Regions from separate parts of the Clostridium sp. MF28 genome, predicted to be linked through region 1. Evidence: predicted binding sites of a transcription regulator. Region 1 holds the regulator's gene; the other holds the start of a gene.
The links. Region 1 encodes Rex, which represses fermentation and respiration genes when NADH is low (regulators of the CRP and FNR family bind a similar motif). Its sites were predicted from a motif close to ATTGTTAANNNNTTAACAAT; they were not measured.

Region 1 (5,704 bases):
CTGCTATATTCATAATAAATTACCCTCCTATTATCTTAGATGTAGTGTTTTTCTTTTAATTTTCCTACAACATAGTATGCTGCATTTTTAGGTGCTTCTCTTACGATTTCTCCTGCACCTTTAACTTCCTTAGTCATTGACTTCTTAACCTTTGTAGGTGAGCCTTTAAGCCCTAATTCAGCTACATCTACATCTATATCAGCTGCGCTCATAACTTTGATTTCATCATCTGAAGTTTCGAATATATCTACAACATTCATATATCTAGTTTCATTTAATTCTTCGATTGCAGTTAATAGACATGGAGTTTTAACTTCTACTACTTGATGTCCATCTTCTAGTGCTCTATTTACTATTAATGTATTTCCTTCAACTTTAACGTCTTGAACGTAAGTTACTTGCGGAATGTTTAAATGTTCTGCTATTTCTGGTCCTACTTGTGCAGTATCTCCATCAATTGCTTGTCTTCCAGCAAATACCAAATCATAATCTAATTTAGCTATTACTCCTGCAAGTGCCTTTGAAGTTGCTAATGTATCTGCTCCCCCAAGTGCTCTATCTGTTAATAGGACAGCTTCATCAGCTCCCATACATAATGCTTCTCTTAAAACCGCTTTAGCCATTGGAAGTCCCATACTTATTACAGTAACTTTTCCTCCAACTTTTTCTTTTAATTGTAATGCACCTTCTAAAGCGTGTTTATCCTCTGGATTCATTATTGATGGAACACCATCTCTTATTAATGTACCAGTTTTAGGATCAATTTTTACTGCTGTAGTATCTGGAACTTGTTTTACACAAACTACTATATTCATTCTAAAAGTCCTCCTATCTTAAAATGCTTCCTGCGATAACCATCTTTTGAACTTCTGAAGTTCCTTCGTAGATTTCGCATATTTTAGCATCTCTCATCATTCTTTCTACTGGGTATTCTTTAGTGTAACCATATCCACCAAAGATTTGAACTGCCTTAGTTGTAACTTCCATTGCAACATCTGCAGCAAATAATTTAGCTCTTGCAGCATCTACTGAATAAGGCTCACCAGCTTGCTTCTTTGTTGCAGCTAGGTATACTAAGTATTTAGCAGCTTGGATTTTAACATCCATTTCAGCTATATACCATTGTAATCCTTGGAATGCTGATAATGGTTTACCAAATTGTTTTCTTTCTTTCATATAGTTAACAGCTTCTTCAAAAGCTCCTTCTGCAATACCTAAAGCTTGAGCAGCTATACCAATTCTTCCTCCATCAAGAGTTTTCATTGCTATACCAAATCCCTTACCTTCTTTGCTAAGTAGGTTTTCTTTTGGTACTATGCAGTTTTCCATAACTAACTCAGTAGTTGAAGATGCTCTGATCCCCATCTTGTTTTCTAATTTTCCTATTGAGAATCCTGGGAATGACTTTTCTACTATGAATGCAGAAATTCCTTTTGTTCCTTGACTCTTATCTGTCATAGCAAATATTATGAAAGTTTCAGCAACTCCACCATTTGTTATGAAGATTTTTGAACCATTTAATACATAATGGTCGCCTTCTAATACAGCAGTTGTTTGTTGTCCTGCAGCATCTGTACCAGCACCTGGTTCTGTTAATCCGAAAGCACCGATCTTTTTACCGCTGCAAAGATCAGGTAAATATTTTGCTCTTTGTTCGTTAGTTCCATTTTCATTAATTACTGATGCACATAATGATGTATGCGCTGAAAGAATAACTCCTGTAGTACCACAAACTTTTGATAATTCTTCCACAGCAATTATATATGAAAGAACATCTCCGCCTGCTCCACCAAATTCTTTAGAAAATGGGATCCCCATCATTTTAAGCTTAGCCATTTTTTCAACGTTTTCCATAGGGAATCTTTCTGTTTCGTCGATTTCGGCAGCTATTGGCTTAACTTCATTTACTGCGAATTCTCTAACCATTTGTTGTACTAATTGTTGTTCTCTAGTTAATTGGAAATTCATTAAATTACCCTCCTTGTTAATTAAACCTATTTGATACAAACTATATATAAATCTCTAATAGATTTTTAACTAATTATTAAAAAATTATTTATTTTGAAAATTCTTTTCTGCTCTTCTTTCTAAGAACGCAGTCATTCCTTCTGTTTGATCTTCTGTTGCAAAGCACTTTCCAAAGTCTTCTGCTTCTATTAATATAGCTGCATCTATATCAACTTGCATTCCTCTGTCTATAGCATCTTTACAATATGCAACTGCTTTTGGAGCATTAGCTGCAATCTTGTTAGCCATTGCTTTTGCTTCTTCCATCAATTTTTCTAATTCAACTACTTTATTAACTAAACCTATTCTATAAGCTTCTTCTGCATTTATAAGGTCACAAGTATAAATTAATTCTTTAGCTTTTCCTGGCCCTACAATTCTAGCTAATCTTTGAGTTCCACCAAATCCTGGAGTTATTCCAAGTCCTGCTTCTGGTTGACCAAATTTAGCTTTAACTGAAGCTATTCTTATGTCACATGACATAGCAAGTTCACATCCACCACCAAGAGCAAATCCTGATATAGCTGCGATAACTGGCTTATCCAATTTTTCTAATCTTCTGAAGACATTGTTTCCTAAAATACCAAATTCTTTACCTTGTTCTTCATTAAGATCTTTCATTTCTGAAATATCTGCTCCAGCAACAAAAGATTTCTCACCAGCACCTGTAACTATAACTGCATACACATTGTTGTCTGCTTCTAAATCATCTAAAACAACATTTAAATCTTTTAGTGTTTCTGAATTCAATGCATTTAATGCCTTTGGTCTATTGATTGTAACAATAGCTAAATGCCCTTCTTTTTCAAGAATAACATTTTTTAATTCCATTCTAAGGACCTCCTTCAAACTTGCTTATTTTTTTAATTTTCACACTATTTTTGATATTTTTTATCCTAATTGTTAATAATATAACAAATAAGTCTAAAAAAATATCAAGACTTCACGCCTCAATTAAAATTATAATACGTTCCTAGATTATTTGCAATAAAATATTGCGTTATTAATATAAGTTTTTAAGTATATGAAAAAAATAACTGATCAAAGGTATATATCTATTTTCATGCCAAACAGAGAAGAAAACTTTATTCATGTAAAGCTTTTGCATAAATTTTTCTTAAATCTATTTCTAAAAACAAATATATATATTTAATCTGTTATTTTTTGAACAAGCTTTAAATAATATATTGCATATATTTATTATATTTTTAACCTTCACTCTCATTTAATAAATAAATTAAAGTCAATAAACTTTCACTTAGATGTACATTTTCTACTTTCACATGATCTGGAACTACTAAATCTACAGGAGCAAAATTCCAAATTGCTCTTACTCCACCCCTTATTAATTCATCAGCAACAACTTGGGCATTTTTTCTAGGAACACAAATTATGCCAATATCTATTTTATGTTCTTCTAGTACGGATTCCATTTCGTCTATATCCATTATTTCTACATCTCTGATTTTCATCCCTATCAATTTAGGATTTGCATCAAATATTGCTGTTATTTTAAATCCTAAATTTTCAAATCTAGAATAATTCGAAACTGCTTGCCCTATATTTCCAGCACCAACCAGTGCAGCTTCATAACCTCTGTCTAATCCCAATATAGCGCTAATTTGGGTATATAGTTCCTTAACATTATATCCATAACCTTGTTGTCCAAAATCTCCAAAACAATTTAAATCTTGTCTAATTTGTGATGCAGTAAATCCAATCTTTTCTCCTAATTCTTTTGAAGAAATTCTATCCACCTCATTTTTCATAAGTTCTTCAAGATATCTATGATACTTAGGCAACCTTTTGATAACTGCCATCGATATATTTTTATGCTTTTCCATATCTACTTTCTCCTATTTCAATACTTTTATATTTTTCGACCCTATAATATTTATATCAAATTAAATTATATAACTACTATTTAGACTTTTAGTAATTATGATTAGTCTATTTATTAACAATCAATTTTAAAATTATATTCACATTGTTAAATTTTAATTAATTGCTATAATTTATAATTCTACCATATTTCTATATTTTTATGTCAAGCTTAATTAAATTATTTATTCAAAAGTGCCTATAAATTTAAAATTTCTCTTGATAAGCAACAGAAGTCTCTAGAAAACTCACTGCTATGAAATTTTACTTTTTTATATTTTGACCACTTTTTTTAATTTAAACCGCTTTATTTTTAACCTTTTCTATATAATAACAATATCAATACTTAAACATGTGTTCAAGAATTTTATTTTAACATTGCGATTTTTGTTTATATTAAATAATATCTTTATAAAATTTTATACCTTTTAACAAAATCAAAAAAATATTTCAAAATAATTTTTCAACCATTTTGAAATATTTCTTATCTTAAGAAATTAAATTACTTTAATTACCTTATTTTCATTGATAAACACATTGTTCAATATCATATTTAATACGCTATCGCAAACATAATACGAAAAGGTTAAATCATTATAATAATTTATAGTTCCATCATATTGCTTCTGTAGCTGCATTATAAACTCTTCTATATTACTTGAATCTACATGTGTATTTATAATTCCTGTCGGATCAAACGACTTAGCTACCTTAGCTAAATTTTTCTCATACATCATATGATGTTTTACAGCGCTCGTACTCTTAAATTCCCATCTATAATAGTGTGGTGCACAGAAAAAATCACATAAAAAGTGACATATTACTCCAAGCTCTTCACTAAACTTACCAATTGTCATATCATAGTATATTTCTTCCAATGATAATGATGATAAATGTATAATCTTTTCAATAATCATATTTATACTTTCATTAAAATAATGCTTCTTAAATTTATATTTAGGCGCACAATCAGGTTTCACGTTCCCCCATATAAATCTTTTATTATTAATTAAATAAATACTCTTTGTATTAGCATATTTTATAATATTTTCTGCCATAATCTTGTGAGTATTGATCATCAATGCTTGATCACATCCTCTGCATATTAAATTTTATATTTTATGAAACCCTCATTTAGGCGTTTCGTTATTTTTTTATAAATTAAATTTGTTTTGTATATTTATAATAATACTCTAGATTCAAATTTACAACACTTTATTAATCGATTTCTTCAAGTATTATATGTACTAATACCCAAGAATATCAAAGCTCATAACGTATTAAACTATATTAGTAAAAATATTAGTTTAATATAGTTTAAGCATACATTTTATATGGTTTCCTTATATACTAACTCTAACTTGCACATGCTTTCTAAGTGCATCTCCAAAGATAAATAAGCTGCTTCAGTATCATTAAGATATATTGAAACAGCTTACTTACTATAGAAATTTATTATATTCTTTATTTTCGTTGAGCCTATTTAATAAATGTTTTATTTCCTGATCCTTATTTTTATCCATTACAAGAATAACATCTCCAGCATCTACTACAACCAAGTCTTTTATTCCAAACCCAATTATCAGGTTTTTGTCCCCAAATATGGAGCAATTCTCGCAATCGTCAATATAAACATTCTTAGATATACTATTATTTCTATAAGTGCTCAGTAGCCTACTTAAAGCGCCAAAACTCCCCATATCATCCCAACTAAAATCACATTTAATAACATAGGCTTTTCTAGTTCTCTGCATAACTCCAAAGTCTATAGAAATTCCGTCTATAAGTTCATATTGGTCTTTTATAACACTCTCTT
Region 2 (5,704 bases), 2.3 Mb from region 1:
TTTCACGTGATAATTTATAAATTTTTGCAACGCCATACCCGCAATCCTAGTCTTAAGATTGAAAAAATCTTCAGATAATACATTTGAATGAAACATAATTGTATAAACGTCATTTTCCATACAAATAGATATACAATCCACCACATCTTGCTCTGAAGAAAGTTTCCATACTTCAGAAGCAAATTCTATATATTTAACATTATTTTTATTTACCACTTTATAATTCAAAACATTCACTCTCCTCTATATATTAGTTTGTTCCACAAGCATAGAAATAGATTTTAGCATTTCTTCAATGAAGCTTACATTCCCCCATAATAAAACCCTTAGCCTGTTTTCTTTTTCATCATATTTCATATTAATTGTTGATTTCCCCATTTTAGGGTCTTTACAATTCATTACTGCTATAAGCGTATTTGATATTCTAAAGTATTGTTCTTTATCCACATCATTTATATCAACAACAGTAGATACATTTATTTTTTGTTTTTCTGCTTCTTTAACTTCTCCATTAGTAAGAAAATCAATACTTGATTCATCACTAGTTTTTTTATTATTTATATTAACATTATTCTTTTCCATAAAAAGACTTAAATCATGACCAGAAATTCTCCATTGCTTTCCCACTTTACTTGCAGCAAGTTTTCCTTCTGTTATAAACTTTCTAATAGTTTTGTGATGCATGCCTAATATTTCTGCTACTTTATCTATTGTATAAAATTGATTTTCCATAAAAAATCTATCCTTTCAAAATTGATCTATGGTCAAATTATAATAATTCTTTTTACTTACGTCAAGTATTTTATTGTATTTTGTTATATTTTATTGTACTTTATTGAACAATAATATAAAAATCTCACTACATTATTGCCTTTTCTCAACTACAATTTAGTAAAATTTATATATACCACAATTCACGATGCACATTTCACAATTACGGCTAAAATTCTTGTAATATTCTTAGAATTATGATGAAGAATTAGTTTTGCAAAATATATATATCCCTTCATATTCACAACATTTATCATAAACTTTCTTGCATAAACAAAATAATAAGAAGGAGAACCACATCCACAATCCGGACTTGGTTCTCCTCCATTACTTAAATATATTATTAAATTGCAATTTATAAAGTAAACTTAACTTGTGCACATTTATTGAGTAGTAACAGCGTAAGCGACCATCATTATATCACCTTTTTTGATTCTAAAAAATTGCTTATTTTAAGTTCAATTTTTCAATCGCCCACTCTGCCATTTCTCGTACCTTTGAATTACTATCATTACAAGCATACAGTATATGTTCTTTATATTGCTCTTTATAGTCATTTACCATTACATTAATAGCATTAACTTTCCATTTCCAAACACTTGATTTATCTATATACCAAAACTTAGGCTGCATAACTTCTTCTAAAAATTTATAATCCATTTTGATTATTTTTTCTAGAGATATTTGTTCACTTAACTCCTGCAGATTAGGAAATTCTTCTGTTTCCTGCCAACGATTTTTATTCATAGGGCATGCATCTTGGCAAGCATCACATCCATAAACCCAATTTCCTATTTCTTCTCTATATTTTTCATTAGTCATATCTCTTCCCATAAATGTAGTTATACAAGATACACATGCTATAGGATTCATTGTATATGGTTTTGATAATGAAGCTGAAGGGCATGCCTTTATACATAGATTGCATTTATCAGAACAAGGTCTTACATTTGGTATTTCTACTGCTTCTAATTCCTTATCAATAAGCCATGCATCCAAATACACTGATGAGCCATTTTCAGTATAAAAGAAATTATTCTTTCGAACTATTCCAAGTCCAGCTTTCATAGCTGCAAAGCGTAGTGGTACAAGGCCAAAACCTCTTTCAGTTTCTGCTCTAAGCCCTAACTCTTGCATATATTCTTCAAATTTTACGCTATCTTGAAAATCTTTAGAATTCTTATCTTTTCTTGCATCAACCAAATAGTATTTTGCAATCATGCCTTTTAAATGTTCTGGAATATGATATTTGCCATATCTTCTTACACATATTACAATTGATTTTGCCCAAGGATAAGTATCTTGCAATTGTGTAAAACGATATTGACCTTGATAAAAACCTTTGGACTCTGGAACACGTTCAACCCGTTCATCAAGTCTTTCTTTATAGCCATCTATATCAGATATTTTAATGATTCCACACTTTTCATATCCTAAATTTAATGCTGCACTTTTTATTTTATCTGCTAATAAAGTCATTTTCTCTACACCCTTTCTTAAGTTAGGTAAAAAGATAATAAATTATATATGTTGCAATTTAATTTCTATATTTAACTCTTTATTGAACTCTGTGTTTACTAGAATAATAAATGTAAATTTATTATTGCAACATATATAGTATGCTTGTTTGTTATTTATTTCACATATCCTAATTAATGATTATAATTATTCTCTTTCAACTATTAAGGCAGTTCCTTGACCTCCACCAATGCACAATGTTGCAAGTCCTTTTTTTGCATCTCTTTTTTCCATAGCATGTAGCAAAGTTACTAAAATACGTGCTCCAGATGCACCAATAGGATGTCCAAGAGCTATGGCTCCCCCATTAACATTTACTTTATTCATATCTAAGTTTAAATCTCTAGCTATTGCTATACTTTGTGATGCATAGGCTTCATTTGCTTCGATTAAATCTAAATCCTCAGCTTTTAAATTGATTTTATCTAAGGCAGCTTTTGTTGCATAAAATGCACCATATCCCATTATTGCTGGGTCTAATCCTGCTGATCCATAAGAAGTGATTTTAGCAAGTGGCTTTATTCCTAGAGCTTTAGCTTTATCTGCACTCATAATTACTAATGCTGCTGCTCCATCATTTAATCCAGATGCATTTCCTGCTGTAACTGTACCATTTTCCTTAAAAATAGGTTTAAGTTTTTTTAATGCTTCTATAGTATTACCAAACCTAGGGAATTCATCTTGATCAAATATTATTTCACCTTTTTTAGTTTTGATTACTACAGGCACTATTTCATCTTTGAATTCTCCACTCTTGATAGCTTTTTCAGCTTTTTGTTGTGACAAAAGTGAAAACTCGTCTTGTTCTTCTCTTGTTACATTCCATTTCTCAGCTACGTTTTCTGCAGTTACTCCCATATGATAATCATTGAATGCATCCCATAAACCATCTTTTATCATTTCATCAATGAATTCTCCATGTCCCATTCTTTGTCCCCATCTTGCATTATCAAGTAAAAATGGTGCACTAGACATGTTTTCCATACCACCTACTACGATAGCATCAGCATCACCAGCTTTTATAATTTGTGCTGCTAAACTTATAGCTCTTAATCCTGAGCCACAAACCTTATTAATTGTAAATGCAGGTATTTCTATAGGTAGTCCAGCTTTCACAGCTGCTTGCCTTGCTGGGTTTTGTCCAAGGCCTGCTTGAAGGACATTTCCAAAGATAACTTCATTAATTTCCTCTGGTTTAATATTTGCTCTTTTAACAGCTTCTTTTATTACTATTGCACCTAATTCAACTGCTGGTACATCCTTTAAAGTCTTCCCATAAGCTCCAATTGCAGTTCTTACTGCACTTACTATTACTACATCTTTCATTTCTTATTCCTCCCATATTGAAAAGTTTATTTGTTATTTTTTTAACAAATTTTGATATAAAAAATTTATTCGCATTAATTATTTAATAATGTTCATAAAACTTAATAGTTTAATTTGCAGCTGCTCTATGACTTTATATTATCAGATGATTATATATTTGTAAAATTGATATATTCGAATTGACAATTCGATTTTTTCAATATATCATTGAATTAACATAAAGATCGGAGTGAAATTAATGGATATAAGACATTTCAAAACTTTTAAAAGTATTATAGAAGAGGGTAATTTTTCAAATGCAGCAATGAAATTAGGGTATACTCAATCTACTGTTACCTCACAAATTCAGCAACTAGAGCAGGAACTCTCAATAAAATTATTCGAAAAAATTGGGCGTAATATGGTATTAACTCCTTTAGGAAAAGAATTAATACCATACGCCGATGAATTACTTAATACAGTGAAAAAGATTGAAAGCATTGGTAAATATGGCGATAACATCACAGGCGAATTAAAAATTGCTGTTGCAGAATCTTTAATGTCTTATAAATTACAAAATGTATTAGCTATGTTTAAGGAAAAAGCCCCTAATGTAAGACTTTCTATGGTTGCGCTCAATTGCTATGACATAAAAAATATGTTAGCCAGTGGTGAAATAGACCTTGGCTTGATGTATAATGTGGGAAGTAAAAATGAAAGTTTAAATGCTGTGAAGCTTTCTGATTTTGATGTAGCTTTAGTATGCTCCCCTCAATTTGAACAAGAAAAATTAGATTTCAGTACCCCTAACCAAAAAATAAATACAAGCCTTATCATCAATGAAGTTGAATCCATTTATCGAAAAATACTTGAAAGTTATTTTTTTGATAAAAATATATTCCTAGATAACACAATCGAACTTGGCAGCATTGAGGCGATAAAAAAATGTGTTGCAAGTAATCTTGGAATTTCGTTTTTACCTCGTTTTACAATAGAGGAGGAGCTTGAAAATGGTAAATTAAAAGAACTCAAAGCAGGCGACTTAAATGCTAAAATCACAGCAATATATGCTCATCACAAGAATAAGTGGATCAGCCCTGCAATGTCTTTATTTATTGAATTGGTGAGAAAAGATTTTAATATTCAATAACTATAGATATACAGCTTTAAAACTAAATTTATGTGGTAACTTACCGAAATCATAAATATTTTGATTCCGAAAAGCTATGAAAATATCGCTGAAAGTTCTAAGCAGCAGGTTGTATCCACTTTAGCATGCTCCAACTTTCAGTTTGACAAGCTAAAATGGAACAACCTACAGCTAAGAACCTTTAACAGCTCATTTTCAAATGTTTTCTCCACAAATATATTTATGATTTCTAGTGAAGATATGAACTCAAAGTTTTAGAAAATTCGTAAATATATTCATCTAATAAGTCTGATTATTGAATTGGATATCTATATTTCTATATAAAATTTTACCCACCAGAATATATGACTTTTCTGGTAGGTTCATTTTATCACTTACGTTATGCTTAAGCTATACGTCAATTTTTTATTCTTACAAATTTTATATTTTTCTTCTACTATATATTTAGATCCTTGGGATAACTCCCCTAAATTGAGCCTATCATTATTAATAGTCTACCTAATTTACCATTCAACGTTTTTTATTTTCTAGGTAGGTAATAATATCTTCTACATATCCATCATTAAACTCTGTCTCGCTTAATATATAATAATTATCTTTACTTATACACTCCATATCAGCCTTGTCTTTTATATATGGAGATATTAAAAGTAAGGTATCTTCATCGTGAATTAAATTTTTTAGGTCATCATATGTAGAATCAACATGAACTTTATAATCCATATTTTTTTCTTTTAATTTTTGATTTAACTTTTCTTTCAGAGTTTCAGAAAGAGATTTTTTAAAAATATTTAATCCTCCATCCATTCCAAAGGGATTTGGTCTAGCCCCTACTATTACTTTGGCGATGATAATAATATTTTTCAATTTTATTTCCTCCAATATTTTCTCATATACTATATAATACCATAAATTTAATTAAACCCCATGCTATTTATCAAATGTAGTAATGAAATTAGA

Region 2: a site for Rex is predicted at 3,645-3,664, ahead of AXY43_RS06390 (acetyl-CoA C-acetyltransferase). Genes of this name have one in related genera too.

The regions. Positions count from the first base shown of each region.
Region 1 covers NZ_CP014331.1:3,755,390-3,761,093, reverse strand. The annotation lists gene AXY43_RS16425 (electron transfer flavoprotein subunit alpha/FixB family protein) at 1-13, opposite strand, end outside; gene AXY43_RS16420 (electron transfer flavoprotein subunit beta/FixA family protein) at 36-815, opposite strand; gene AXY43_RS16415 (acyl-CoA dehydrogenase) at 829-1,968, opposite strand; gene AXY43_RS16410 (short-chain-enoyl-CoA hydratase) at 2,053-2,838, opposite strand; gene AXY43_RS16405 (redox-sensing transcriptional repressor Rex) at 3,216-3,851, opposite strand; gene AXY43_RS16400 (zinc dependent phospholipase C family protein) at 4,386-4,967, opposite strand; partial or broken gene AXY43_RS16395 (mannose-1-phosphate guanylyltransferase) at 5,331-5,704, opposite strand, start outside.
Region 2 covers NZ_CP014331.1:1,428,788-1,434,491, forward strand. The annotation lists gene AXY43_RS06375 (DUF4180 domain-containing protein) at 1-228, opposite strand, end outside; gene AXY43_RS06380 (helix-turn-helix domain-containing protein) at 244-732, opposite strand; gene AXY43_RS06385 (epoxyqueuosine reductase) at 1,219-2,250, opposite strand; gene AXY43_RS06390 (acetyl-CoA C-acetyltransferase) at 2,437-3,615, opposite strand; gene AXY43_RS06395 (LysR family transcriptional regulator) at 3,854-4,744, shown strand; gene AXY43_RS06400 (hypothetical protein) at 5,255-5,611, opposite strand.